Regions from separate parts of the Burkholderia sp. EMB26 genome, predicted to be linked through region 3. Evidence: riboswitches for the same ligand, from Rfam matches in the RefSeq annotation. Region 3 holds a riboswitch; each other region holds the start of a gene.

The links. Region 3 has a riboswitch for cobalamin ahead of KU887_RS19505 (TonB-dependent receptor domain-containing protein). Riboswitches for the same ligand answer to the same signal wherever they lie in the genome.
Region 1: linked by a shared signal. The riboswitch ahead of cobG (precorrin-3B synthase) and the one ahead of KU887_RS19505 (TonB-dependent receptor domain-containing protein) in region 3 are both predicted to bind cobalamin.
Region 2: linked by a shared signal. The riboswitch ahead of cobW (cobalamin biosynthesis protein CobW) and the one ahead of KU887_RS19505 (TonB-dependent receptor domain-containing protein) in region 3 are both predicted to bind cobalamin.

What each region holds. Positions count from the first base shown of each region.
Region 1 covers NZ_CP078070.1:1,881,402-1,891,214, reverse strand. Annotated here, with positions in the region: gene KU887_RS08870 (cobalt-precorrin-6A reductase) at 1-173, opposite strand, end outside; gene KU887_RS08865 (cobalt-precorrin-5B (C(1))-methyltransferase) at 170-1,258, opposite strand; gene cbiE (precorrin-6y C5,15-methyltransferase (decarboxylating) subunit CbiE) at 1,258-2,520, opposite strand; cobalamin riboswitch at 2,723-2,915, shown strand; gene cobG (precorrin-3B synthase) at 3,022-4,383, shown strand; gene KU887_RS08850 (precorrin-8X methylmutase) at 4,376-5,002, shown strand; gene KU887_RS08845 (precorrin-2 C(20)-methyltransferase) at 4,999-5,733, shown strand; gene cobJ (precorrin-3B C(17)-methyltransferase) at 5,730-7,445, shown strand; gene KU887_RS08835 (chitinase) at 7,785-9,140, shown strand; gene KU887_RS08830 (IclR family transcriptional regulator) at 9,243-9,813, opposite strand, start outside.
Region 2 covers NZ_CP078070.1:1,865,108-1,874,920, forward strand. Annotated here, with positions in the region: gene KU887_RS08765 (TonB-dependent siderophore receptor) at 47-2,185, opposite strand; cobalamin riboswitch at 2,338-2,604, shown strand; gene cobW (cobalamin biosynthesis protein CobW) at 2,934-4,022, shown strand; gene cobN (cobaltochelatase subunit CobN) at 4,029-7,838, shown strand; gene KU887_RS08780 (ATP-binding protein) at 7,835-8,920, shown strand; gene KU887_RS08785 (VWA domain-containing protein) at 8,989-9,597, shown strand; gene KU887_RS08790 (YaiI/YqxD family protein) at 9,659-9,813, shown strand, end outside.
Region 3 covers NZ_CP078071.1:630,060-639,872, forward strand. Annotated here, with positions in the region: cobalamin riboswitch at 400-593, shown strand; gene KU887_RS19505 (TonB-dependent receptor domain-containing protein) at 811-2,739, shown strand; gene KU887_RS19510 (TetR/AcrR family transcriptional regulator) at 2,868-3,419, shown strand; gene KU887_RS19515 (alpha/beta hydrolase) at 3,442-4,452, shown strand; gene KU887_RS19520 (LysE family translocator) at 4,510-5,142, opposite strand; gene KU887_RS19525 (Lrp/AsnC family transcriptional regulator) at 5,259-5,720, shown strand; gene KU887_RS19530 (collagen-like triple helix repeat-containing protein) at 5,833-7,149, opposite strand; gene KU887_RS19535 (copper-binding protein) at 7,393-7,740, opposite strand; gene KU887_RS19540 (DUF2182 domain-containing protein) at 7,793-8,584, opposite strand; gene KU887_RS19545 (DUF1326 domain-containing protein) at 8,581-9,225, opposite strand; gene KU887_RS19550 (hypothetical protein) at 9,393-9,692, opposite strand.

The sequences.
Region 1 (9,813 bases), on a different replicon from region 3:
AGATACGCGGCGAGCCCGGCTGCGCCGCCGAACCCGCCGACGCGCACGTCGCAGCGCAGATCGTCGGGCGTCTTGCCGAGGCCGGCGAGACTGTAGACATGATGCGGGCCGAGCGCGCGCGCGATTTTCAGCGCGTCGCCAGTGCCGCCGAGCAGCAGGATGCGCGCGCTCATCGCGCCGCCCCGACGAAGCGGCCCTGCCGATCGATCGCGAACATCTCGACCGCGACCGACGGCGGCACGATGTCGCGCGCCACCTGCAAGGCATGCGCGCAGACCAGATCGCCGAGCGGCACGGCGTCGGCCTGCGCGAGTTTCAACGCTTCCTGGCTCGTGTTCGCCGCGCGCATCGCGGCCTGCAGCGCGTCGCTCGCACCGGCTTCGGCCGCCCACTGCGCGAGCAGCGGCAGGTCGATGCTCGAATGGCGGCTGTGCAGATCGAGATGGCCGGCCGCGAGCTTGCTCAGCTTGCCGAAGCCGCCGCACATCGACAGGCGCGCGACCGGCGCGCGCCGCAGATGCTTGAGCACCGCGCCCGCGAAATCGCCCATCTCGATCAGCGCCATGTCGGGCAGCTGGTAGTGCGCGCGCATCGCGTCCTCGCTCGCGTTGCCCGTGCAGGCCGCGATGTGCGTGATGCCGTTCGCGCGCGCGACGTCGATGCCCTGATGAATCGACGCGATATAGGCCGAACACGAGAACGGCCGCACGATGCCGGTCGTGCCGAGGATCGACAGCCCGCCGACGATGCCCAGCCGCGGGTTCATCGTCTTCAGCGCGAGCGCCTCGCCGCCTTCGACGCCGATCGTCACGTCGAAGCCGCCCGCGTAGCCGTGCTCGGCCGCAAGCGCCTCCAGGTGCGTGGTCATCATCTGGCGCGGCACCGGATTGATCGCCGGTTCGCCGACCGGCAGCGTCAGCCCCGCGCGCGTGACCGTGCCGACGCCCGGCCCGGCATGAAAGCGCACGCCGGGCGCCGCCGCGCGCGCGACGCGAGCGAAGATCAGCGCGCCATGCGTGACGTCCGGATCGTCGCCGGCATCCTTGATCGTGCCGGCTTCGGCGCCGTCGGCGGTCGTGCGGCAGAACTCGAGCCGCATCATCACGCGCTGCCCCTTCGGCAGCACGATCTCGACCGCGTCGTCCGCGTGACCCGTGAGCAGCAGCCGCGCGGCCGCGAGCGACGTCGCGGTCGCGCAACTGCCGGTCGTGTAGCCGAAGCGCAGCGGCGCGGGCTGTTCGGGGGTTTCGTCGCGCATCACGCGTCCGTTGGGTTCGACGGATGCGACGCGCCGGCCACGGCAGCCGCATCCGCGGCATCGGGCTTGCGCGCGTCGTACAGCGTGACCGGCAGCGGCTGCCGCCACGTGTCGAAGCGGCCGAGCGGTTCGGCATGCGCGAACGATACGCGCGTAAGCGTGCCGCCGTGCACATCGCGCCAGGCGGCGAGCGCCATCTCGCCCTGCAGCGTGACCGCGTTCGCGACCAGCCGCCCGCCGGGTTTCAGCGACGCCCAGCACGCGTCGAGCACGCCGGGCGCCGTCGCGCCGCCGCCGATGAAGATCGCGTCGGGCGCGGCGAGCCCCGCAAGCGCTGCAGGCGCACGGCCCGCGACGAGTTGCAGGCCCGGCACGCCGAGCGTATCGCGGTTGTGTTCGATGAAGCGTTGACGCTCGGCATGCGCTTCGATCGCGATCGCCTGGCAGGATGGATGCGCGCGCATCCATTCGATGCCGATCGAGCCGCTGCCGGCGCCGACGTCCCACAGCAGTTCGCCGGGCGCGGGTGCGAGGCGGCCGAGCGTCATCGCGCGCAGGTCGCGCTTGGTGAGCTGGCCGTCGTGGCGGTACGCATCGTCGGGCAGGCCGGGCGTGAGCGCGCGGTGCGGTGCGTCGGGGCCCGCCTGGCAGTCGAGTGCGACGAGATTGAGCGCGGCGGTTTCGTCGACGTGCCAGTCTTGCGCGAGGCCATCGATCCGTCGCTCGAGCGGGCCGCCGAGGTGTTCGAACACGCTGATGCGCGTCGGCCCGAAGCCGCGCGCGGCGAGTTCGGCCGCGACGGCGGCCGGCGTGCGGCCGTCGGCGCTCAGCACGAACAGGCGCCGGCCCGGCAGCAGGTGGCGGGCCAGCGTCGCGAGCGGACGCCCGACCAGCGAGACCGCGCCGACGTCCTGCAGCGCCCAGCCGAGGCGCGCCGCGGCGAGCGACAGCGACGACGGCGCGGGCAGCACGCGCCATTCGTCGGGAGAAAGCTGGCGGGCGAGCGTCGCGCCGACGCCGAACAGCATCGGGTCGCCGCTCGCGAGTACGCACACCGGCGCGCCGCGGCGCGCGAGCAGCCCCGACAGGTCGAACGGCGACGGCCATGCTTCGCGCGTCGCGCGCAGTCGCGCGGGCAGCATGTCGAGCTGCCGCTTCGCGCCGACCACGTGCGCCGCATCGAGCAGCGCGCGCCGCGCGTGGCGTCCGAGCCCCGCGTAACCGTCGTCGCCGATGCCCACTACCGTCAGCCACGCCGTCATGCACCCTTCCCCATCGTTCGATTCCATCGTGTCGCCGCGCGGCCGTGAAAGCGCCGGTGCAGCCGTCCGCGTTGCAAAAAACGGCATGGTACCGTGTTCCACCCCGCGTTTCATCTGCCCGCCCGCCCGCGCGCGGCCGTTGCCCGCTTCGCTCGCCGCGAACCGCCAGCCGGTCGCGAATCGCGACCGAAATCGGGTATCCTACGGCCGTTCGTTCGCCGGTGCCCTTCGGGGCCGAAGAGGGAACACAGGGCGCACCGCGCGCCGCTGTGGCTGCCCCCGCAACTGTAGACAGCGAGCCGATCTCCCTCCTCATGCCACTGGTTTCACCGGGAAGGCCGGGAGTCGGCGCCGACCTGTCAGCCAGGAGACCTGCCGGCCAGAAAGTGCGTGCGTGCCAGTCGGCGTCGGGCGGGGTGTACCGATGCGTTGGCCGCGGCGCCACACTGTTCCGGTATCCCGTTGAGTTCCGCCCCCGATTCGATTCCTGCGTCGCCCGTCGTGCGCCCGTCGGCCTGCCCGGGGCTCGTGCGCGTGGTCGCGGCCGCCGACGGCGGGTTGTGCCGGATCAAGCTGCCGGGCGGCCGGCTCGACGCGCGCCAGGCGCGTGCGATCGCCGCCGCCGCGCGCCGGTACGGTTCCGGCGCGATCGATGCGACCAATCGTGCGAATCTCCAGTTGCGCGGCATTCGCGACGGCGCGGCCGATGCGTTGACCCACGCGTTGCTCGACGCGGGGCTCGGCCCGCGCGCAAGCGCCGGCGACACCGCCGCCGAGGCGGCCGCGCTCGCGGCGAGCGACGACGTCCGCAACGTGCTGCTCAGCCCGCTCGCCGGGCACGACCCGGCCGCGCTCGTCGATAGCCACGCGCTCGCCGTGCCGCTGCTCGACATGCTGGCGAACGAGCCGCGCCGCGGCGAACTGTCGCCGAAATTCTCGATCCAGCTCGATGGCGGCGAAGCGGTCGCGGCGCTCGATCATCCGCACGACATCTGGCTCGCCGCGTGGCGCCGCGCCGACGGCGCGGTACGTCTTGCGGCGGGGCTGGCCGGCTGTCCGCCGGTGGCGCCCGGCGACCGGCCCGCGTCGGTCGACGTGTCGCCCGATCAGGGCGTCGCGCTGGTGCGCGCGCTGCTGCGTGCGTTCCTCGATCTCGCGCCGGCCGACGTCACGCGGATGCGCGCGTTGCTCGCGATGTGCGGCGAACGCACGCTGTTCGAACGCGCCCGGCGCTACCTGCCCTTTCCGCTCGCGGCCGATCCGGCGCTTGCCGGCTGGCGGCGCACGCATGCCGACCCGGCGTTGCGTTTCGGCGCGCAGCCGTCGCGCGCCGCGACCCGCTGCAGCGTCGGCGCGCAATTCGCGCTCGGGCGGCTCGACGCGGCGCAACTGGAACGGCTCGCCGCGCTGGCCGAAGCCGACGGCGACGGCACGCTGTCGATGACGCCGTGGCAAGGCGTGTTCATGCACGGCGTGCCGAACGAACGTGCGGTGGCAATGCGCGAAGCACTCAAGTCGCTCGGCCTCGTAGGCGCGGCGTCCGAGCCGCTGGCGGCGCTCGTCGCCTGTACCGGCAGCGCGGGCTGCGCGAAAGCGCACGCCGACACGAAACACGACGCACTCGCGCTCGCCGCCCGCATCGGCCGGCCGCTCGACGTGCACCTGACCGGCTGCGCGCGCCACTGCGCGCTGCCGCATCCCGCGACGCATACGCTCGTCGCGGTGGCGCCCGCACACTACGACCTTTACCGGCGCGACGCGACCACGGGCCTCGGCGCCCTGCTCGCGCGCCATCTGACGATTGACCAGGCCGCGGTCCGACTCATGGACGCGCGGCACAGCCAGGACACCACCGATGCTTGACTATATTCGCGACGGGCAGGAAATCTACCGCCAGTCGTTCGCGACGATCCGCGCCGAGGCCGACCTGTCGCAGGTTCCGCCCGATCTCGAGAAACTCGCGGTGCGCGTGATCCACGCGTGCGGGATGGTCGACGTCGTGTACGACCTGCGCTTCTCGGCCGGCGCCGGCACGGCCGGCCGCACGGCGCTCGCGGCCGGTGCGCCGATCCTGTGCGACGCGAGGATGGTTGCCGAAGGCATCACGCGCGCGCGGCTGCCCGCGGCCAACCGCGTGATCTGCACGCTCGGCGAGCCGGAGGTGCCCGAGCTCGCGCGCCGGCTCGGCAACACGCGTTCGGCCGCCGCGCTCGAACTGTGGCGCCCGCATCTCGCGGGCAGCGTCGTCGTGATCGGCAATGCGCCGACCGCGCTGTTCCACCTGCTCGACATGATCGACGCCGGCGCGCCGCGCCCCGCGCTGATCCTCGGTTTCCCGGTCGGCTTCATCGGCGCGGCCGAATCGAAGGCGATGCTCGACGCCGACAGCCGCGGCGTGCCGTACGTCGCGCTGCTCGGCCGGCGCGGCGGCAGCGCGATGGCGGCCGCCGCGGTCAATGCGCTTGCAACGGAGGTCGAATGACGACCGCGCGCGGACGGCTGTTCGGGGTGGGCGTCGGCCCCGGCGATCCCGAGCTGATGACGATCAAGGCGCTGCGCGTGCTGCAGGCCGCGCCCGTGGTTGCGTATTTCGTCGCGAAGGGCAAGAAAGGCAACGCGTACGGCATCGTCGAAGCGCACCTGCTCGACGGGCAGACGCAACTGCCGCTGGTCTACCCGGTGACGACCGAGGTGCTGCCGCCGCCGCTCTGCTACGAGACGGTGATCGCCGATTTCTACGACACCGCGGCCGAGATCGTCGCGGCGCACCTCGATGCGGGCCGCGACGTCGCGGTGATCTGCGAAGGCGACCCGTTCTTCTACGGCTCGTACATGTACCTGCACGACCGCCTCGCGCCGCGTTACGACACCGAGGTGATCCCCGGCGTGTGCGCGATGCTCGGCGGCACGGCCGTGCTCGGCCAGCCGCTCGTCTATCGCAACCAGAGCCTGTCGGTGCTGTCGGGCGTGCTGCCCGAGCATGAACTGCGCGAGCGCCTCGCGCGGGCCGACGCGGCCGTCGTGATGAAGCTCGGCCGCAATTTCGACAAGGTGCGACGCGTGCTCGACGAACTCGGGCTTGCGAAGCGCGCGCGGTACGTCGAGCGCGCGACGATGGCCAACCAGCGCATCGTACCGCTCGACGAGGTCGATCCGATGGCGTCGCCGTATTTCTCGCTGCTCGTCGTGCCGGGGGAAAAATGGCAAGGATGATGACGCCGCCCGCGATCGTGATCCTCGGCGCGGGCGCGCTCGATACCGCGCGGCGGATCCAGGCGCGTTACCCGGGCGCCCGTGTGCACGGTCTCGCGTCGCGCGTCGACGCCGACGTGCCGTTCGACGAGCTCGGCGCGCACCTGCGCGAACTCTATGCACGCGGCTTGCCGATCGTCGCGCTGTGCGCGGCCGGCATCGTGATCCGCTGCCTCGCGCCCGCGCTTGCCGACAAGGGCGTCGAGCCGCCGGTGCTCGCGGTCGCGGAGGACGGTTCGGCCGTCGTGCCGCTGCTCGGCGGGCTGACGGGCGTCAACGTGATCGCGCGCGAGATCGCCGAATGCGTCGGTGTCGCGCCGGCGATCACGACGAGCGGCGAACTGCGCTTCGGCGCGTGCGTGCTCAATCCGCCGGAAGGCTATGCGCTCGCCGATCTCGCGCAGGGCAAGCGCTTCGTGTCCGACCTGCTCGCGGGCGCGTCGACGCGCATCGACGGCGCGGCGCCGTGGCTCGACGACGTCGCGCTGCCCCGTGATGCCGCGGCTGCGCACGCGATTCGCGTGACGCCCGATGCGTGGCGCGGCGCGCGCGACGAGCTTGTGATTCATCCGCGCAGCGTGGTGGTCGGTGTTGCCGCGGATGCCGTGCATGCAGGCGAAGCGCTTGCTGCGCGCATCGACGCCATGCTCGACGCACAGGGCCTCGCGCGGCTGGCGCTCGCGGCCATCGTCGCGCCGGCGTCGGCGATCGGCGACGCCGCGCTGGAAGCCGCGGCGAGCACGCTCGACGTGCCGCTGCGTTTCGTCGATAGCGATCGCGACGGCAACGCGGCAGCCGACGCCGCCACGCTGCTCGGTCGTGCGTTGCGCGTCGCGCATACGCTTCGTGGCGAATCGCACGGTCTGGCATGCGCGGTCGCATCGCAGCCGGTCGACCCGGCCACGCTCGGCCGCGCACGCGGCCGCCTGACGGTGCTCGGCCTCGGCCCGGGCGCCGCCGCGTGGCTCACGCCGGCCGCGCGCGCGGCGCTCGCGGACGCGACCGACATTCTCGGCTATACGACCTACGTGAACATGGCCGGCCCGTTTCGGGCGGACCAGCGCGTGCACGGCACCGACAATCGCGAGGAAATGCAGCGCGCGCGCCATGCGTTCGAACTGGCGGCCGAGGGCCGGCGCGTCGCGGTCGTGTCGTCGGGCGACCCGGGCGTGTTCGCGATGGCCGCGGCCGTGCTCGAAGCGCTCGACGAAGCGCGCGACCCGCAATGGGCCGCGGTCGACCTGCGCGTGGAGCCCGGCATCTCGGCGTCGCTCGCGACGGCCGCGCAGGCCGGCGCACCGCTCGGCCACGACTTCTGCGCGATCTCGCTGTCGGACAACCTGAAGCCGTGGGACGTGATCGAGACGCGCCTGCAACACGCGGCGCAAGCCGATCTCGTGATGGCGTTCTACAACCCGATTTCGCGCGCGCGGCCGTGGCAGCTCGACCGTGCACTCGACATCGTGCGCGCGCATCGCGCGGCCGATACGGTGGTCGTGCTCGGCCGCGACATCGGCCGGCCGGGCGCGACGCTTGCGACGACGACCCTCGGCGCACTGCGCAGCGACCAGGTCGACATGCGCACGATGGTGATCGTCGGCTCGTCGACGACGCGGCGCTTCGCGATCGGCAACGCACGCGAATGGGTCTACACGCCGCGCTGGTATCGCTGAACGTCGCGGCGCGCGTACCGAATCCGGCGGCGCTCGCGCGAATGCGCATGCCTGCGAGCCGCTGACCGGCACGCCGGCGCGTCGCCGGTTCGCTGGAACCGGTCCATGCACGCGCTGCCTCCCGGTCAGCCGGAAAAAGTGCCCGCTCCGCGTTTCGCAACGCGACCGAATCGGCAAGATCGTTACGTATCGGGAATCGAATAACAAAAAGAAGAACACCTAAATTCCCTATTCGACCTGAATCCTCCAAGATAGGCACGCCGCCGACGGGACACGTGCCTGTCCCGCCGGCGGCGATACGCAGGCCAGCGTATCCCTCTTCCACTTGGAGAACACAGAATGAACAACAATGTGTTGCCGCGTTTCGTTCCGCGTGCGTTTGCCGCGGGTTGTCTGCTCGCGATGGCGAGCGTGTCGCACGGTGCCGGCGTCTATGCACCCTATGTCGACGTGACGCTCTATCCGACACCGCTGGTCGACCAGATCGGCGTGCGCCAGGGCATCCAGCAGTTCACGCTCGCATTCGTGGTCGCGGGCAACGGCTGCGTGCCGTCGTGGGGCGGCGTCCAGCCGATCGGCAACGGCGCGAGCGGCGGCCTGCTGACCGCGCTGTCCACGTCGATCGCGAGCTATCGTGCGAAAGGCGGCGAAGTCGCCGTGTCGTTCGGCGGCGCGAACGGCACGCCGCTGATGCAGGCATGCTCGACGGTCCCCGCGCTGAAGAGCGCGTACCAGACGGTGATCGACACGTACGGCCTCACGCACATCGACTTCGACATCGAGGGCGCGTCGCAGCAGGACACGGCTGCGGTCGCGCGCAACTTCCAGGCGGTCGCGCAACTGCAGGCCGACTACGCGGCGAAGGGCAAGCCGCTGCACGTGACGCTGACGCTGCCGACGATGCCGACCGGGCTCACGCAGGACGGCGTGAACGTCGTCAACGCGGCCATCGCGAACAAGGCCACGTTCGATGCGGTCAACGTGATGGCGATGGATTACGGCCCCGCGAACCTCGACATGGGCGCCGCCGCGATCAGCGCCGCGCAGGCGCTCTACTCGCAGCTCGACACGGCGTTCAAGTCGGCCGGGCAGCCGAAGACCAATGCGCAGCTGTGGCAGATGGTCGGCGTGACGCCGATGATCGGCGTGAACGACGTGCAAGGCGAAACGTTCACGCTCGCGAATGCGCAGACCGTGCTGAACGCGGCAATCGCGAACGGCTACGGCTTCTTCGGCAACTGGTCGGTCGGCCGCGATCAGGCGTGCCCGTCCGGCGGCACGTATGCGTCGCCGACCTGCTCGGGCGTCGCGCAGCAACCGTACGCGTTCGCGACGATCTTCAAGAAGCTCGACGGCAAGTGGGGCGCGGGCGTCACGCAAGACCCGAACTACGGCGGCGGTTCGGACGGCGGCACGCCGCAGCCGGGCGCACCGTGGGCGGCCGGGCAGGTCTATACGGCCGGCGCGACGGTCACCTACCAGGGCACGACGTATCAGGCGCAGTGGTGGACGCAGGGCGACGTGCCCGGCCAGGCGGCCGTGTGGAAGCCGGTCGGCGGCGGCACGCCCGCGTGGTCGGCGACGACCGCCTACCAGGGCGGCACGTGCGTGACGTACCAGGGCGCGAAGTATTGCGCGAAATGGTGGACGCAGGGCGACAACCCGAGCGCGGGCGGCGTGTGGGTGAAGTCGTGACGCTGCGACGCGTTCGCGCGTGACGCGCGGCGGGCCGTTTCCGGCGTGTCAGCACCGAACGCCGGCGACGGCCCGCTGCCTGCGCCGTCGCGCGCCGCTGCTCTACCCGCGCGCGTGTTCGGCCAGCAGCCGCGCCTTCGCGTCGACGAGCAGCGCCGCATGCGTGTCGCGATGCAGGCGAATCCGCTCGGTCGGCCCGACGACCGACAGCCCGTACCAGTCGCCGTCGAGCATCAGCGCCACCGCGATCGCCGACAGTTCGGGCGCGCTCTCGCCGAAGTTCTCGGCCCAGCCGAGTTCGCGAAACCGCGCGGTCTGCGCGACGAGCGCCGGCAGGTCGGCCACCGTCGCGTCGGTGAAGCGCTCGAACGGCAGTTGCCCGCCGAGCGCCTGCTGCGCGTCGCCCGCGAGTTCCGCGAAGATCGCCTTGCCGATCGAGTTCGCGTGCAGCGGGCGCAGCTCGCCCGGCTGGCGCGTATAGCGGATCGCCTGCTCCGATTCGACGACGTCGAGATACGTGACCGACGCGCCCTGGATCTTGCCGAGCACGGCGGTTTCGCGGCTCGCGTCGCGCAGCGCGACGAGGTGCGGATGCACGATGTCGACGACCGGATCGGGCGCGTCGATCGCCGCGGCGATCGTCTGCAGGCGCCGCGTCGGATAGTAGCCACCG
Region 2 (9,813 bases), on a different replicon from region 3:
CCGCCCGGCGGAGCGGCTGCGCGGGGCGCCGGCGCCGCCCGCGAGGTCAGAACTTGTATGCCGCCGTCAGCGTGAACGTGCGTGGCGCGCCGGGCACGATCTGCGCGAGGCCCGTCGCATTCGCGTAGTAGTCGCGATCGGCCAGGTTGACGGCCGCCAGCGTCACCTCGAGGTCGCGCGTGCGATAGCCGGCCTTGCCGTCCCAGCGAAGGTACGCGGGCAGTTCGAGCAGGTTGTCGCGATCGGCGTAACGCGCGCCCTCGTACACGACCCCGAGTTCGGCGAAAAACCCGCGCAGCGGCGCATGGCTGACGAACAGGCTGCCGTTCGACGCCGACACGCCCGCCGAGCGCTTGCCCGCATACTTCGGCTCGGCGTCGACCACCCGCGCGTGTTGCCAGCCGATGCCGCCGCGGACGAACCAGTCGCCCGTGAGCCGGCCGGCGACGCCCAGTTCCAGGCCACGATTGCGTTCGAGGCCGGTGAGGTCGAAAAAGCCCGGGCGAACCGGGTCGGCGATGCGGCGGTTGTACAGGTCGAGCTGAAACAGCGCGAGCGTCGTGCTCAGCGCGCCATCGCGCCAGTCGCTTTTCACGCCGATCTCGTATTGGCGCGTGTATTGCGGGCCGAGATCGTTGGCGTTGCCGCGCGCGTCGGGCGTGATGCCGATCAGGTCGCCGCCGACCGGCGCGAAGTTCTTGCTGTACGACGCATACAGGCTGTGCGCGCCGACCGGCGACCACACGACGCCGAGCCGCGGGCTCCATGCCGTCGTCGTGCGCCGCGCATGCAGACCGTTCAGCGCGTTGGTCGAATCGACGTCGAAACGTTCCGCGCGCAGGCCGCCGAGCAGCTTCCACGCTCGCCCGAGGTCGACGCGATCCTGCGCGAACAGCGCGTAGTCGCTGACACGGTGGCGGTTCATCGCGTACGGGCGCGGCGTCGAGCCGACGAGGGCGAAGCGATCCGGTCCGGTCACCGGAACCGGCGCCGCGTCGGCCTGCCAGAGCGCCGGCGTGCGCTTCTGCCAGCCGTATTCGATGCCGAACAGCAGGTGATGCAGCGCCGGACCGGTCGCGACCTTGCCGCCCAGTTCGACGCCGGTCTGCACGTTGAGCTGCGTCATGTCCTGCAGGTAACGTGCGCGTTGCACGCGCCGGTAGTCGCGCGGCTTCGCGACGTAGCTTTGCGTGACGTAGGTATTGTCGAAGGTGCTGCGCAAATCCAGCACGCCGAGCGTATGGCGCAATTCCCAGTCGCCGTCGAGCGCATGCGTGAAGACCGAGCGCCAGTTCATGGTCTCGTCGCGGATCGTGTCGCGGCCCGCCGCGCCGAAGAAGGTTGCGCGTGGTGCGGACGGCAGCGAGAACGCGAGCGGCTTGCCGGCCGCATCGACCGCGGCGACCGGCGCCGGCATGCCGCGATCGGGCACGCGTCGGTACGTGTCGTATTCGAACTGCAGCAGCCAGCTTCGCCGCGCGTCGTGCCACTTGATCGACGGCGCGACGAACTGACGCGTACCGTCGACGTGGTCGCGGAAGCTGCCGGCGTGTTCGCGTCCCGCATTGAGCCGCATGCTCCACGCGCTGGACAGCATCCGGTTGAGATCGACCGACGCGCCGAGCCGTCCGTAGCTGCCGGTCGTCGCCGACACATGTCCGAAGTTTTCCGGCAACGGCTGCTTGGTGATCCGGTTGATGACGCCGCCGCCGCTGCCGCGCCCGTACAGCGCGGCAGCCGGCCCCTTCAGCACCTCGACGCGTTCGATGTTGCCGAGGCTGCGTACGTATTGCGCATCGTCGCGCATGCCGTCGAGCAGCAAGTCGCCCGCGCTGGAAAAGCCGCGAATGCGGAACGAATCGAAGCGCGTGTCCGACGTATTCGACACACCGGGCACGCCGGCCAGTGCGTCGGCAAGCGTGCGGCCGCCATAGGACAGCGTTTCCTCGACCGAGACGCTGTCGATGGTTTGCGGTACGTCGCGCGGATCGCTCGCGGTGCGGGTCGCCGTGCTCACGCTTTCCGCACGCGGATCATTCGGATGACGGCGGCTGCGCACCTCGACCGCGGGCAGTTCGTCGTCGAACTCGGCCGCCGCGGCAGGGCAGGAAGCAACGCCGGCAATCGAGCACAGCGACAGGGCCAGCACAGGAAAACGCCGCCCGGATATCTGTCGTTTCGACATGGAAATTTGAGGATGACTGAGTGATTGCCTCACATGGCCGTTGCGCGGTGGTTCGTGTTGTTATCGGGTGAAGTTTATCTCGTGTAGTTGAAAACGACAATCATTCGCGTTCGTCGCCGGTCGCTCGCCTTGACGCTCCCCGCACCGCCGCCTACACTCGCACGCGTTTTGGTGCTCGCGCGCGCCGCTCCGGCGTGCGCAGTTAAACGGGAAACAGGGAGCCTGCCTGCGCCGCAGTCGAGCCAACCTGTGCTGCCCCCGCAACGGTAAGCGAACGCGTCGCGCGCAAGCGCCACGCAGCGCCGCTTCGCCGCATGCCGCGCGCATGCGGACGACCGCCACTGGATGCCGCGCGTATCCGGGAAGGCGAAGCGGCGTGTTCGTCAGCCCGGATACCGGCCTAAACGTTGGGGTTCAGCGCCGCGGGGAGGCGGCGCATCGTCCACGGCCGCCGCAGGCCCGACGCCCGGTGTTTCCCGCTGTTTGCCCCGATCCGCCCGCCGCGCGAACGCGCCCGGGCCGGCACGGCGAACGGCAGGCGACACGGGCTACGCACGCGGCAGCCGTGTTGGCATTCACGATGTCGACCGTTCGCAAGGAAGCACCATGTCCGATTCGTTGTCCCGCCCGCCGCGCGGCTGTCCGCGCGGATCACGCGGCGAGCTTCCCGCGCACCGCCCGCTGAATTGCCGCGTCGCCGCCGACGCGACGATCCCGTCCTGATTCCCTCTTCGACACCGGACCTACCATGACCCTACGCAAGCTGCCCGTCACGATCGTCACGGGCTTTCTCGGCAGCGGCAAGACGACGCTGATGCGCCACATCCTGCAGCACGCCGAAGGCCGCCGCATCGCGGTGATCGTCAACGAATTCGGCGAGCTCGGCATCGACGGCGAAATCCTCAAGGGCTGCGGGATCGGCTGCGACGATGCCGACGGCGCGCAGGGCGAGGCAACGGGCCAGCTGTACGAACTCGCGAACGGCTGCCTGTGCTGCACCGTGCAGGAAGAGTTCTATCCGGTGATGGAAGCGCTGGTCGAGCGCCGCGCGGACATCGATCACGTGCTGATCGAGACGTCGGGCCTCGCGCTGCCGAAGCCGCTCGTGCAGGCGTTCAACTGGCCGACGATCCGCAACAGCTTCACGGTCGACGCGGTCGTGACCGTCGTCGACGGGCCGGCCGCCGCGAGCGGCCAGTTCGCGGAAAACCCGCAGGCCGTCGACGCACAGCGCCGCGCCGATCCGAACCTCGACCACGAATCGCCGCTGCACGAACTGTTCGCCGATCAACTGTCGTCCGCCGATCTCGTGATCGTAAACAAGGCCGACCTCGTCGGCGACGCCGAGTTCGCGCAGATCGAAACCGCGATCCGCGACGAAACCCCGCCGCAGGTCAAGATCGTGCGCGCGACGCGCGGCGAGCTCGACCTCGCGCTGCTGCTCGGCCTCGAATCGGCGTCGGAGGAAACGATCCACCTGCGTCACGACCATCACGGCTCGGCCGACGACAACGATCACGATCACCATCACGACGATTTCGATTCGGTGGTGGTATCGGGCGACGCCGGCACGCGCGAATCGACGATCGCCGCGCTGCAACGTGTCGTCGAAGCGCACACGATTTACCGCGCGAAGGGCTTCGCCGCGCTGCCCGGCGCGCCGATGCGGCTCGTGATCCAGGGCGTCGGTCGCCGCTTCGACAGCTATTTCGACCGCCGCTGGCAGGACGGCGAAACCCGCGCGAGCCGCTTCGTGCTGATCGGCGAGGATCTCGACGCGGCCGCGCTGCAACGCGCGTTCGACGCCGCGTGCGCGGCCGAGCCGCAACAGGCGTAACGCACGATGCATCTGCTGCGCACCACGCCGGGCGGCTTCGTCGACGATACGCAGGGCGTCGTCCGGATCGACCAGCAGCCGGCCGACATCGTGATCCTGAGTTCGGCCGACACGACGCTGTCGCTGCTCGCGAGCGTCGTGCCGCACTTGCCCGAAGGGTTCCCGAGCGTGCGGCTCGCGAACGTCACGTTCCTGCGCCAGCCGGCGTCGGTCGATTTCTACGTCGACGACGTGCTGCGGCACGCGAAGACGGTCGTGATCGATCATCTCGGCGGCGAAGCGTACTGGCCGTACGGGATCGAGCAGGCCGTGTCGCTCGCGTCGAAGCGCGGGCAGCAGCTTGCGATGTTCTCGGGCGACCTGCAGGAGGACCCGAACCTCGTCGCGAAGAGCACGGTCAGGCCCGAGCTGTGCCGGCTGTGGTGGCGCTATCTGCGCGAAGGCGGCGTGCACAACGCCGACGCGCTGTTGCGCAGCATCGCGTTTCACACGTTCGGCTTCGGCGACGAACCCGAACCGCCGCGGCCGCTGCCCGCCGCCGCGCTGTATCACCCGGCGCGCGACCGCGCGAGCGTCGACGACTGGCGACCGCGCTGGACGCCCGGCGCGCCGGTCGTCGCGATTCTGTTCTATCGCGCGCACTGGCAGGCCGCCAACACGGCGGTGTTCGACGCGCTGGCCGACGCACTGATCGACCACGGGCTGAATCCGCTGCCGATCGCGGTGACGTCGCTGAAGGACGCGGTGAGCCGCGAGGTCATCACGCAGCTCTGCGACACGCACGGCGTCGCGCTCGTGCTGAATACCACCGCGTTCGCTGCCGGCGCGATCGACAGCCCCGAGCCCGACGTGCTGGCCGGCGACGCGCCGGTGCTGCAGGTGATCCTGTCCGGCGGCAATCGCGACGCGTGGGTGGCCGACAACCAGGGCCTGCACGCACGCGACATCGCGATGCACATCGCGCTGCCCGAAGTCGACGGGCGCATCGTCACGCGCGCGGTGAGCTTCAAGGGGCTCGCGTATCGCTGCCCGCATACCGAGGTCGACGTCGTGCGCTACCAGCCGGATGCGGAACGGATCGCGTTCGTCGCGGCGCTCGCGCGCGGCTGGTGCCGGCTGCGCACGCTCGATAACGCCGACAAGCGCATCGCGCTGATCCTCGCGAACTATCCGCAAAGCGAAGGGCGGATCGGCAACGGCGTCGGGCTCGATACGCCGGCCTCCGCGCTGCGCGTGCTCGCGGCGCTGCGCGACGCGGGCTACACGGTGGCCGACCTGCCGCCCGACGGCGACGCGCTGATCGCGCAACTCACCGAAGGCGTGACCAACGATCCCGCCGTGCGCACGCTGCGTCCCGCGTTTCAGAGTTACGCGCTGGCCGACTACGTCGCGCGTTTCGCGCGGCTGCCGGCCACCGTGCGGGATGCGCTAAACGCACGCTGGGGGCCGCCTGAAGCCGATCCGACGCTGAGGCAGCAGCGCTTCACGATCGCCGGCTGGCGCGCGGGCAACGTGTTCGTCGGCATCCAGCCGTCGCGCTCGCGCGGCGAGAACGACTACGCGAGCTACCACGATGCGGATCTCGTGCCGCCGCATGCGTATCTCGCGTTCTATTTCTGGCTGCGCGATGCGTATCGCGTCGACGCGGTCATCCATCTCGGCAAGCACGGCAATCTCGAATGGCTGCCGGGCAAGAGCGTCGCGCTGTCCGACGCGTGCTGGCCCGACCTGACGCTCGGGCCGCTGCCGCACCTGTATCCGTTCATCGTCAACGATCCGGGCGAGGGCAGCCAGGCGAAGCGCCGTGCGCAGGCCGTGATCGTCGATCACCTGATGCCGCCGCTCACGCGCGCGGAAAACTACGGCCCGCTGCAGGATCTCGAACGGCAGGTCGACGAATACTACGAAGCGCTGATGGTCGATGCGCGGCGCGCGAAGCTGTTGCGCAAGACGATCCTCGCGACGATCGCCGAGCATCGCCTGCACGACGAACTGAGCGTATCGCCGCCGCGCGATGCGGGCGACGAGGATGCACTGCTCACGCGGGTCGACGCGTGGCTGTGCGAGTTGAAGGAAGCGCAGATTCGCGACGGGCTGCACGTGTTCGGCGCGTCGCCGGTCGCGCGCCAGCGGCGCGACACGCTGCTCGCGCTCGCACGCTTTCCGGTCGGCGACGGCAAGGGCGAACGCGCCGGGCTGATCGGCGCACTCGCGCGCGATCTCGCGCTCGGCGACGCTTTCGATCCGCTCGCGGCCGACTGGGCCGCGCCGTGGACCGGGCCGCGGCCGGCCGTCCTGCAAACGCTCGACGCGTCGCCGTGGCGGCATGCGGGCGATACGCGCGAGCGGCTCGAACGGCTTGCGCAGCATTGGCTCGACGCCGTGTGCGGAGCCGCGTCCGACGAACCCGGTATCGACATGCCGCCGCCCGGCGCATGGCGGCATACGCTCGCGGTGCTCGAACGCGTGCGCACGATGCTGCTGCCCGCCCTCGACGCGTGCGGCGGCGAGGAAATGCGTCAGCTGCTGCGCGGGCTCGACGGCCGCTTCGTGCCGCCGGGGCCGAGCGGTTCACCGTCGCGTGGCCGTCCCGACGTGCTGCCCACCGGCCGCAACTTCTACTCGGTCGATACGCGCGCGGTGCCGACGCAGGCCGCGTGGTCGCTCGGGTTGAAATCCGCGCAGCAGCTGATCGAGCGTCATCTGCAGGATCACGGCGACTATCCGCGCGCGATCGGGCTGTCGGTGTGGGGGACGGCGACGATGCGCACCGGCGGCGACGACATCGCGCAGGCGTTCGCGCTGATCGGCGTGCGCCCGAAATGGGCGCACGGCAGCCATCGCGTGACCGACTTCGAGATCCTGCCGATCGAGATCTTCGACCGGCCGCGCATCGACGTGACGCTGCGCGTGTCGGGCTTCTTCCGCGACGCGTTCCCGAACCTGATGCACCTGTTCGACGCGGCCGTGCAGGCCGTTGCCGCGCTCGACGAACCCGAAGCGTTGAACCCGATTCGCGCACGCATCGAGCGCGAACGCGGGAAGTGGATCGCGCAGGGCGTGGCGCCCGACGAAGCGCGCCGGCGCGCCGGCTGGCGCGTGTTCGGCGCGCGGCCGGGCAGCTACGGCGCGGGCCTGCAGGACCTGATCGACCAGCGCCGCTGGCAGACCGACGCCGATCTCGCGGACGCCTATCGTCAATGGGGCGGCCATGCGTACGCGCAAAACAGCGCGGGCGACGCCGCGGCCGACGTGTTCGGCGAGCGGCTGGCGACGATCGACGTCGTCGTGCAGAACCAGGACAGCCGCGAGCACGACATCCTCGATTCGAACGACTACTACCAGTTCCAGGGTGGGATGACGGCGGCCGTGCGGCACCTGTCCGGGCAGCAGCCGAGCATCTACCACGGCGACCATGCGAACCCGGTCGCGCCGAAGATGCGCACGCTGCGCGAGGAGATCGCCCGCGTGATCCGCTCGCGCGTCGTCAACCCGAAATGGCTCGACGGCGTGAAGCGTCACGGCTACAAGGGCGCGGCCGAACTCGCGGCGACCGTCGACTACCTGTACGGCTATGACGCGACCGCGCGCGTGCTGTCCGATCACCAGTACGCGCTCGTCGCCGACGCGTACCTGTTCGACGACGCCACCCGCGCGTTCCTCGAACGGCACAACCCGAAGGCGCTGCACGGCATCTGCGAACGCTTCGTCGAAGCGATGCAGCGCGGGCTGTGGCAGCAGCCGGGCCCCTATCGCGAGCGGATCGAAGCGGTCTGGCTCGCCAGCGAACAACGCCAGGAAGGAGGACGGCGATGACCGATCCGACGACGCCCCGCGCCCGCGCGGTTTTTCCGTTTGCGGCGCTCGTCGCGCAGGACGCGTTGCAGCAGGCGCTGCTGCTGGCCGCGATCGACCCGTCGCTCGGCGGCGTGCTCGTCAGCGGCCCGCGTGGCACCGCGAAATCGACGGCCGCGCGCGGCCTCGCCGAGTTGCTGCCGGAAGGGCAGTTCGTCACGCTGCCGCTGTCGGCGAGCGACGAGCAGGTGACGGGCACGCTCGATCTCGCGCATGCGCTGGCCGAAAACGGCGTGCGCTTCCGGCCCGGCCTGCTGGCGCGCGCGCATCTCGGCGTGCTGTACGTCGACGAAGTGAACCTGCTCGCCGACGGGCTCGTCGATACGCTGCTCGACGTCGCCGCGAGCGGCGTGAACATCGTCGAGCGCGATGGCGTGTCGCACGCGCACGATGCGCGTTTCGTGCTGGTCGGCACGATGAATCCCGAGGAGGGCGAGCTGCGCCCGCAGTTGCTCGACCGCTTCGGGCTGATGGTCGAGCTCGAGAACTGCTTCGACGCCGCCCAGCGCGAGCGGATCGTGAAGGCGCGGCTTGCGTTCGATCTCGATCCGGATGCGTTTCGCGCGCGTCATGCGGCGGCCCAGCGGACGCTCGCGGACCGGATTCATGCGGCGCGCGGGCGGCTGCCGGCGCTGGATTTCGACGATGCGGTCCATGCGCGCGTCAGCGCGCTGTGCATCGACGCGGCCGTCGACGGGTTGCGGGCCGATCTCGTGATGCTGCGCGCCGCGCGCGCGCTGGCCGCGCTGGAGCAGGCCGACGCGGTGACGGTGTCGCATGTGGCGCGCGTGGCCGAAGCCGTGCTGCGGCACCGGCGCCACGCGGGGCCGCCGTCGTCGCCCCCATCGTCGCAGCACGATGACGAACGCGACGATCGTTCGCCGCCGAACCCGCGCCAGCGGCCCGACGACCGGCCGGGCGAGACCGGCGACACGAAAGGCGATGCGTCCGCATCGCAGGGCGACTGGGGCTACCTGCCGCCCGAACCGGCCGGGCTGCGCGACGTGAAAAGCGTGGTGCCGCTGCCGCTAAAAAAACGCTGAGCCATCGAGCCGGCGCCGCCGCGAACGCGATTCGCGGTCCTCGATGGCAGTCAGGCGCAGCCGCACTCGTGCCGGGCACGGTGCGCGCCGGCACGGCCGTCGCGTGGCCGGCGACGCTCGCCGCGAAACGCGGCGGCCCGCTGCATCGCGAGCATCTGCGGTTCGGGAAACGCGCGGGCACGCCGCGTGCGCTGCATTGTTTCGTGCTCGACTGTTCGGCGTCGATGTTGTCGCACGAGCGGCTCGCGCTCGCGAAGGGGCTGATCGTCGCGTATTTCGATCAGGCCGCGCGGGCGCGGGTCGAAACCGCGCTGATCTGCTTCGGCGGTCAAGGTGCCGCGCGGCGCTTCGGCCCGGCCGTGCCGCGCTGGTGGAACGCGCGCTGGCTCGAGCCGGTCGACGGCGGCGGCGGCACGCCACTCGCGGACGGCATCGCGGCCGCCGCACGCTTGCTGGCCAGCGCTGCGCGCCGCGAGCCCGGCAAGCAGCGCTGGCTGTGGGTGCTGTCCGACGGGCGCACGCGCGAGATGCCGGCCAGGCCGGCGGCGGCCGATCACGTCGTGTTCGTCGACTTCGACGACGCGGCCGTGCGGATCGGGCAGGGCGCGCGGCTCGCCGCGGCGTGGGGCGCGCAGTGGGTGACGGCCGACGCGCTTTGCACGGATCGCGCCGGCTGATGGCCGGCCGGCGGTGCGCTATGATCGCCGCTTCTGCTTCTGTCCACTGGAAACCCCCGCCATGCAAGTACTGGTCGATGCCGACGCGTGTCCCGCCGTCATCAAGGACATGCTGTTCCGCGCCGCGCGTCGTGCCGAGATCTGCGTGACGCTGGTCGCGAACCAGTTTCTGCGCACGCCGCCGTCGCCGTTCATCAAGGCCGTGCAGGTGCCGGC
Region 3 (9,813 bases):
CTGTCGGGTCGGATGCGCGGCGCTGCGCGAGCGTGCACTGGCCGGCGAGGAACCGGCTTCGGGTGTCGGTCATGATGTCTCCTGTCATCGAGTGCGGGCCGTTCAGCTCGAACCCGCGATATCCACACGGTGCAATACGCGCCCGGGTTCCGCCTCGCCCGTTTGAACGAGATCGCGCACGCGAGCGGCAGGTTCGAACGGGAAACTGTCGAGGAAAGCGCGGCCCGCGCAACGCGCCGAGCCGGTTCCGGCTCGAGGGCACGCGCTCGCCCCGTTTCGTCAGACCAGACGCACGGCCCGCGCGCATGAAACGAAAGGATCCGGAAAGCTGACGCGGGACAATGACGTTTTTTCGCATCCGCAGGCAGCCGGACGATTGACGTGCGCGAGCGCACGCCATTACCCTTGCGCGCTGATGGTTCCCAGGGATGGGATCAAAAGGGAACGCAGGCGAGGCAACGCCTCGAAGCTGCGGCTGCCCCCGCAACTGTGAGCGGCGAATCCGTGCCACCGCATGCCACTGGGAAACCGGGAAGGCCCGCACGGATGACGACCCGCGAGCCAGGAGACCTGCCATCGACCCGAGGTCCAGGCAGCCGCACCGGGCGGGGTGTCCCGATGCGCCAGGCACCGCCCCCGGGTGGTCGCCCGTTGCATGGACGACCCGACCTCAGGATCCACCAGATGTCCATCGTTCCCGAATCCGCTTCCCGGCCGGAAGCGTCGCACCGACACGCCGTCGGCATCCGTTGCTTGTCCGCCCTCCGCTCACGATCGCCGTACCCGCTACTCGCTTTGTCCCGCCGTCTCATGAACCTTCGTCACCTGCTCGCCACGTCCGCCGCCACCGCGCTGCTTTCCCCGCTCGCCCATGCGGCCGGCGACACGGCGCCTGCGCAGCCCGCCGGGCCCGCGGAAGGGGCGGACCTGCCGACGATCAGCGTGACCGACACGCGGCACCTGCCCGAATCGTTCGACCGGCGCTACGCGTCGACCCAGGTGCTCACGCGCGACGATCTCGACCGGCTGTCGCCGGCCGACCCGAGCATCACGCAGGCGCTCGCGACGCTGCCGGGCGTGACCGTCACGCAGAACGGCGGGCCCGGCTCGTCCGCGTCGGTCAGCATCCGCGGTTCGTCGGCGAGCCAGGTCGCCGTGTTCATCGACGGCATCCGGATCGGCTCGCCGACCACCGGCATCGCGCCGTGGGCCGACCTGCCGACCGACGCGTTCGAGCGCGTCGAGGTGATCTCCGGGCCGGCCGCCGCGTCGTTCGGCAACAACGCGATGGGCGGCGTCGTGCAACTCTTCACGCGCCGCGCCGCCCAACAGCCGAACCAGACCACCGTGTCGTTCGGCGGCGGCACGAACAAGACGTTCGACACGCGGTTCCGCACGTCGGGCACAGTGCCGTCGACGGGGCCGCTGGCCGCGCTCGGCGGGCTCACCTATTCGCTCGGGCTGCACGACTACAACACGGCCGGCATCGACGCGACGCGGCCGTTCTTCTACGGTCACGAAGACGGCCGCAATCCGTATCACGCGCAGGATCTCGACGCGCGGCTCGGCTATGCGCGCGACAACTGGTCGATCTCGACGTTCGCGCTGTACCACCGCTCCGACCTGTCCTACGACAACAGCGGCTACGCGAATCGCGAGCTCGATCACCAGCTGACGACCGGCGTCGCGTTCCATCTCGACATCACGCCCGATACGCAATTCGACCAGTCGTTCGGTTATGCGAACGACCGCCAGTTCATCTATGCGGACAACCCGGCCCTCGCGACGGACCAGATCAATTCGCAACGCATCAGCACGTCGACGTCGCTGACCCATCAGGCGCACGGATTTCATCTGTTCGGCCTGCCGCTGTCGGGCGAATCGAAGCTCGCCTACGATTTCACGCGCGAACAGGCATTCCTGCCGGTCGACATTCCCGGTGGCGTACCGACGCGCAACGATTCCGCGTTCTCGCTGCACCAGTCGGCGACGCTCGGCAGCGTGACGATGTTCGTCGCGGGTCGCCACGAGATCGTCGCCGGGCAAGCGGTGAACACCGGCAACGCCGCGCTGTCGTGGGCGATCACGCCGGTCTACACGGCGCGCGTGTCGTACGGCAATGCATTCCGCCTGCCGACGTTCAACGACCTGTACTATCCCGGCTACGGCAATCCGAGCCTCAGCCCGGAACGCAGCACGTCGGTCGAGGCCGCGCTCGACGCGAACACGGCGTACGGCACCTTCACCGCGGCGATCTACGATACGCGCGTCAACAACCTGATCGCCTACAACCCGGCAACGTTCTCGCCGATGAACATCGGCCGTTCGCACATTCGCGGCATCGACCTGTCGTACAAGGGGACGATCGGCCGTTCAACGCCGGTGAGCATCGCGGTCGGCATCCTGAATCCGCAGGACGAGACCAACCAGACCTGGCTCAGCCGCCGGCCGCGCCAGACGGTCAGCCTGAACGTCGACCACACGTGGGACGAATTGAAGCTGCATGCGCTGAGCACGGGCGCGTCGCTGCTGTACGGCGGTTCGACGTTCGACGATCCGGCCAACCGGCAGTATCTGGCGTCGTACCTGACGGTGAGCCTGCGCGCGTCGTACCGGATCAATTCGCACCTGACCGTGTCGGCGTCGCTGTCGAACCTGTTCGACCGGCAGTACATGACCGCGTACGGCTACAACACGCTCGGGCGCACCGCGTTCGGCAAGGTCAGCTATACGTTCTGACGAGCTCACGCATCCGCATGAAGCGCCACGCCGGCACGCGCGGAAAATTGACATCGCGGCCAAACCTAATAGAATTAGTTTTTTGACTAATCCGCATAGCATTCGTCATGGCGCGTGCCGGCATTACCGTGGACAAGCTCGTCGAAGCCGGCGCGCGGCTCGCCGATGAAACCGGCTTCGAGCTGCTCACCGGCGCGGCGCTCGCGCGACATTTCGACGTCAAGCTGGCGAGCCTGTATTCCCATATCCCGAGCTTCGACGATCTGAAGAGCCGGATCGCGCTGTTCGCGCTGCAGGAGCTGGCCGATCGCGCCACCGACGCGCTGGCCGGCCGCACCGGCAAGGACGCGCTGGCCGCGCTCGCGAACGTCTATCGCGACTACGCGCGGGCGCATCCGGGCCGCTTTGCGGCCGCGCGCCATCCGGTGAGCGCCGAACGGGCCGCCGAAAGCGCGGGCGGGCAGCTCGTCAGGATGACGGCGGCGGTGCTGCGCGGCTACGACCTGCCGGAAACCGAACAGGCGCACGCGATCCGTCTGCTCGGCGGCTTCTTCATGGGCTACGTGACGCTCGAAAGCGCCGGCGGCTTCTCGCACAGCGCGCCGGATTCCGACGCGTCGTGGTCGCGCAGCCTCGATGCGCTCGACGTGATGCTGCGTCACTGGCCGTCGGCCGCCTGACGCACCGAACGGAACCCGAGCGATGAAAGACAAACCCGACGGCGTCGTACTGCCGAGCCGTGTCGTTCCCTTCCCGACCTCGATCAGCGACGAAGCACGCGCCGCGCTGCAACGCCTGACCGGCGACGACGGCGTGCCGCTGAACGCGTTGCACGTGATGCCGGCCCCGGACGATATCGACGCGTGGATGCGCGTGAAGGCCAGCGCCGACGCACATTACGCGGCCGCGGTCGAGCAGCTCGCCGGCTATCTGCGTTCGAGCGTCGAGACGATCCGCGTCGGCGATGCGGACGTGCATGTCGCGACACCGGAAGCCGAGGCTTCCAGCGCCTATGCGACCATCGACCTGCACGGCGGCGCGCTGGTCGTCGGCGGCGGCGCCGCGTGCCGTGCCGGCGCGCAGATGCAGGCCGACCGGCTCGGCGTGCGCTGCTACGGCGTCGACTACCGGATGCCGCCCGAGCATCCGTATCCGGCCGCGCTCGACGACTGCATCGCGACCTATGCCTACGTGCTGGAGCGCTACGCACCGGAACACGTCGTCATCGGCGGCCGTTCGGCCGGCGGCAATCTCGCCGCCGCGATGGTGCTGCGCGCCCGCGACGAGGGCCTGCCGCTGCCGGCCGCGCTCGTGCTGCTGTCTCCGGAAGCCGACCTGACCGAATCCGGCGACAGCTTCGAGACCAACCGCCTGGTCGACGTCGTGTTGCCGGGGCCGCTGATGGCGAACAATCTGCTCTACGCGAACGGCGCCGATCTCGCGCATCCGTACCTGTCGCCGCTGTTCGGCGATTTCGCCGCCGGCTTCCCGCCGACCTTCATCCAGAGCGGCACGCGCGACCTGTTCCTGTCGAACGCCGTGCGCCTGCATCGCGCGTTGCGACGCGCGCAGGTGCCGACGGAGCTGCACGTGTTCGAGGGGATGCCGCACGGCGGATTCATGGGCGCGCCGGAGGATATCGAGCTGAGCCAGGAAATCGCGCGCTTCGTGCACGCGCACCTGCACGCATCGAATGGAGCCGGCGATGAATAGAAACGCACCCGGGAACGACATCGGCATCGGCCGGGATCGCTGCGCTGCCCCGCGCGTCTAGATCAGTCCGCGCACGCCCGCGACCAGCTGGATCGCGCCGAATCCCGCGACGATCGCCGCCGACACGCGCGACAGCCCGTGCATGAACCCGAACGACAGCTTCGTGCGCAGCGCGGCGCTCGTGGTGCTCAGGCACAGCCACCACATGGCCGAACCGATGAACACGCCGGCGACCATCGATCCGACGGTGGCCTCCATCGCGCCTTCCTGCGTGTCCGGCAGCGGGCCGAGCGCCGCGAAGATCCCGACGAACGACACGATCGTCATCGGGTTCGACAGCGTGAGGCCGAACGTCGTCAGGAAATCGCGCAGGACCGTCGTACGCGGCAGCTCGCGTTGCCCCGCCGGCGCGGCCGGCGCCTGGCGCGCGATGGTCCACGCGAGCCAGACGAGAAACGCGCCGCCGCCGATTTTCAGGGCGACGGTCAGCATCGGGAACGCGGTGACGAGGCCCGCAACGCCCAACGCGCCGAGCAGGCCGTAAATCGCGTCGGCGCATGCGGCGCCGATGCCCGTCGCGAATCCCGCCTGGAAGCCGCGGCTCAGGCTGCGCTGAATGCACAGCATGCCGATCGGGCCGACCGGCGCCGCGATCGACCACCCCATCACGACGGATTTGATGAACAGCATCGCCTGCCCCTTGCAGCATCCAGTGGATCGAACAGGCATCGTAGGGAAAGTCCGGCCCCCGCTGAATACGGTTTTTAAGGAAAAATAGGCACTCCACCTTAAAAACGCCCGCCGCGATGGACGATCTGGACTGGAAGATACTGGCGCTGTTGCAGGACAACGGACGCATCAGCTATACGGAGCTCGCGCGCCAGGTCCATCTGTCGGTGCCGGCGGTGACGGAACGCGTGAAGCGCCTTGAAGCCGCCGGCGTGGTCGAGGGCTACATCGCGCGGATCAACCCGTCCGCGGCAGGCTATCCGGTGAGCGCGCTGATCGGCATCACGGTGCAGCAACCGGCGAAAGCGAAGTTCCTGAAGCTGCTGGAGACGATTCCCGAAGTCGTCGAATGCCATCACGTGACGGGGGCGGATTCGTACGTGATGCGGTTGGTCGCCGTCAGCATGGCTCATCTCGAACAACTGATCGAACGCATCAATCTGTACGGCGAAACGCGCACGTCGATCGTGATGTCGACGCCGCTGCCGGCGCGCGGGCTCGCACGGCCGCCGTCGAAGCCCGGCGACACGCGCAGGTAGCGGGCCGCGGTTTCAGGCTCCATCGCCGGTCCCGGCCGGGACCGAAGACGACCGATGGCCGTCGTCTCCGGTCATGCGGCCGGGTTCCCGCATGGCGATCGGCACGAGCCGGCTATTTGCCGACCGCGCCGCCGAGCAGGCCACCCACCAGCGACGTCACCGGCGCGAGCGGGTTGGCGAGCGCGCCCAGCGGCGAGCCGCCGCCGCTCGCACCGGTCTCGGCGCCACCGTGCACGGTCGCCGGTATGCCGCCGACCACGCTCGTCACCAGACCGGCGACCGGCACCGCGCCGTTCGGGCCGCTCGGGTTCACGAGGCCGCCCGCATTGGTCACCGTGTTGCCGACCGCCCGGACGAGACCGCCGACCGCGCCGACGATCGGCTGCGGCGACGTGGACGTCACCTTCCATCCGGCCGACGTGATCGCTCCGCCGACCTGCCCGAGCAGGCCCGCGACCGGCTGCCCGAGGCCCGTTGCGGTGCCGGCCTGCTGCGTGAGCTGACCGGCCGTCGTCACGAGCGGCGTGATCGCCGTGCTGAGCGCCTGCGTCGCCTGCTGGACCGGGCCCGACGACAGGGCCGAGCCGAGCATGGTGCCGCCCGACTTCAGGCCGCCGGCCACCGTGTCGAGTAGACCGCCGACGGGCGTCGTAATCGGCGCGAGCGGCGACAGCGGGCCGGAGCCGAGCGCCTTCACCGTTTCGCTGAGACCGTTGACCGGGTTGCTGGTCGAGCCGACGAGGGTGCCGAGGCCCGTCACCGTCGTGCCGACCGGGTTCGGCGTGAAGCCGATCTGGCCGATACCGTTGCTCACGGCATTCGTCGTGTCGCGGATGAGCGTGCCGACGCCGGTGACCGTGTCGGCCGGCCCGGCCGTCATGGTCTTGCCGACGCCGGGCAGTGTCACGTCGCCGAGCGTCGAGCCCGCGGCCAGCACGACTGCGCCGACGGAACTGATGATGCCGTTGGTGCCGGGTGTACCGCTGGTTCCACTCGTGCCGCTGGTTCCGCTTGTGCCACTGGTTCCGCTTGTGCCACTGGTTCCGCTTGTGCCGCTGGTTCCGCTCGTGCCGCTGGTTCCGCTCGTGCCGCTGGTTCCGCTCGTGCCGCTGGTGCCGCTCGTGCCACTGGTGCCACTGGTGCCACTGGTGCCACTGGTGCCACTGGTGCCACTGGTGCCACTGGTGCCACTGGTGCCGCTTGTGCCGCTCGTCCCGCTTGTGCCGCTCGTCCCGCTCGTCCCGCTCGTCCCGCTCGTGCCGCTGGTCCCGCTCGTACCACCGGTTCCGTTCGTCCCGCTCGTACTCGTCCCGATGGTGTTGCCGGCCAGCGTCGGCGCCGTAATGTCACCGCCGCCGCACGCCGCGAGCGCACACGCAGTGGCAATGGCGGCGAGTGAAACGTTCGCCTTGGTGAAGTGATTGTGCATGGAAGCCCCCGTTCGCTATTCAGCTCGATCACGTCAACAAGCATCTAGCGTGCCATCTCCGTGGGCCTCCTTCACATTGTCACGATCGCCTTTCGATCGCGGTCCGGGCCGCACTGCGCGTCACGGCACATCGCGTGCGGATCGTGCGTCGCGGCGCGTCCCGTCCTGGCATTCCGATCGCGCTGACGTAACACCGGCCCCGCGTTACGTAGCACCGACCGGGAAAAACCGGCAGCATCCTCGTCACGGCCGCTTCACCAGCTTCACGATCGTCAGCGTGCCGTTGACGTTTTCCACCCGAACCCGAACCTTGTCGCCCACATGCAGCGGCGGAATCATCGCCGCGTCGCCGGCCTTGAATGCCATCGTCATCGGCGGCATGCCGATGTTGTCGAGCGCGCCGTGCTTCAGCATCACGAGCCTGCGGCCGGCATCGATTGCCTTGACTTCGGCATCGGTCAGCGTCGCATTCGACGCCGACATGGTCGCGTCGCCTGCGTTCATGTCCGGCATGTCGCCGCCGGCGAGCGCCGGCATGGCAATGGTCGCCATCGCGCACGACACGACGACAGCGCGAAAACAGGTCTTCATCGAGCATCTCCCGTCGAGCCAGCGCGTTTCCGTCGCCAGCCAGCGCCACGCATCACACGATCAACGTCGCACCGGCCCACGCGATCAGCACGACACCCAGCACGCGGCCGATACGCTCGCCACCGGGCAGCACCTTCTCCACGAACACGAACAGCGACAACGCGACGATCCACACCACGTTCATCACGCCGCCGACGAACAGCAGCGCCATCAGTAACCAGCAGCAGCCCACGCAAACGATGCCGTGCCGCACTCCCAGCAGGAAACTGCCGGCGACGCCCGGGCGCCAGTGCGCGACCAGGAATGCAGCCGGCGCCCGGCATTGCCGCAGGCACGCGCGTTTCAGCGGCGAGAATTGATAAAGCCCGGCCAGCGCCAGCACGATCGCGGAAAGGCGCGCACTCTTCGACCACAGCATCATCGCGGAGATCAGCCCGGCCGGTTGCAGCAGCGCCTGAAGCAGCGCCGCGCCGATCGAGAACGCGAGCCACGTCGTCAGATAGCCGGCCAGCAGCGCCACCGACGTGAACGCCGATCCCGTCGCCCCGTCGCCGTGCTGCCGTAGCACGCGCCGGTACAGCATCACGAGCGGCGCCGCGCCGGGCGTCATCATCGCGATCATCATCACCCACCACATCGCGATCACGGTCGGCAGAGGCGGATCCATGCTGCCCATGCCGTCCGCCAGCCGATGCGGAAACAGCGCGACGGTCGTCATCTCCCGCGCCGACATGCCGGTTCCCGCGCCCGTCCACAGATAGAACCAGCACAGGCCGACGAGCGCGGCCATGCCGATCAGCGTGACGGCGCGCTCGCGGGCGAGCCAGGTGTCGAACGGCGTCATGCCGCGGCGCGATGCCGGATCAGCCCGTGGTTGTTCAGATGCAGCCGCGCGAATTGCGCATAGGTTCCGTCGAGATTCAGCGCGATGTTGCCCTGCGAGCGCCCCGTGCCCGAACCGATCTCGGCCAGCTCGTATTCGAAACCGTGCGGCAGGTCGATCCGCACACGGTGCTCGGCACCCGTCACCGGATTGTGGATGGGTTCGCCGGCTGCGTCGAACACACCGTCCACGTGAATCCGGCCGCGCCGCGCATCGACGTCAACGTCGAAATCGATCTTCGTGAAGATCGGCTCGAACGCGTGCTCGAGCGTCGACGCATACACCGAAAACATCGTCGCGAACGGATCGGTATCCTGACCGGTCATGATCTTCAGCACGGCCTCGCGCTGTGCCGGACTGGCACGCTCGTCGACGATCGGTTGGCACTTGCCCTTGCCTTCGTGAACGGCGCCCGGCCACTGGAACACCACCGCGATCCTGACGCCGTCGAGCACCACGTCGCCGTAGTGGCCGCTGTCGATCGAAATCGCCCCCATCGCTTCGCAGTTGCCGTTGGTCGGCAGCGCATTGAACTGGCAAGGGCAACCGTATGAGCAATTGCAACTGATCATTTCGGTTCCCTGAATTTCCCACGGCGTCATGGCTCCACCTCGCGCTCTGAAACAGACGAACGCTTCGAATCTAGTGCACGCGATCGGGGAAAGCAAAGCGGTCGTGGCGGCGTGAAAACCGGGGGTTCCGGCCTCACGTAAGACGTTTCAGGATGCGTTCGCCGGGTTGCGCCGGAAACCGTCTCGTCCCCCTGTTCTCACACGATCAGCGAAGCAACGATCGCACACCACACGGCGCCGGCGCCGCACAGAAACACGCGCCGCGCGACGAACATTCGCGACTCGTCGCCGGGGGTTTTCATCGGCGACGTGGCGAGAAACGGCACGCTGGCGAGGCACGCGAAACCCGCCAGCGCGGGCACGATCACGACGTAGTCGCCGAACCGCCAGGGCAGCGCTTCGTGCAACCCCCAGTAGCCGAGAAACAGCATGCCCATCGAGAACATCGTCGCGGCGGCCGAACTGAGCGCGACTACCGATCCTGTCGGAAATTGCACGGGAACCTCCCCTCGCGCGACCCACGCGCTGACGCCCATCTCGCCGGGGACCGCGATGACGGCGTCTGCCGGCGCAGACTCACGCGTTCATGTCCGGCTCGAACGCATCGCGTGCGCCGTC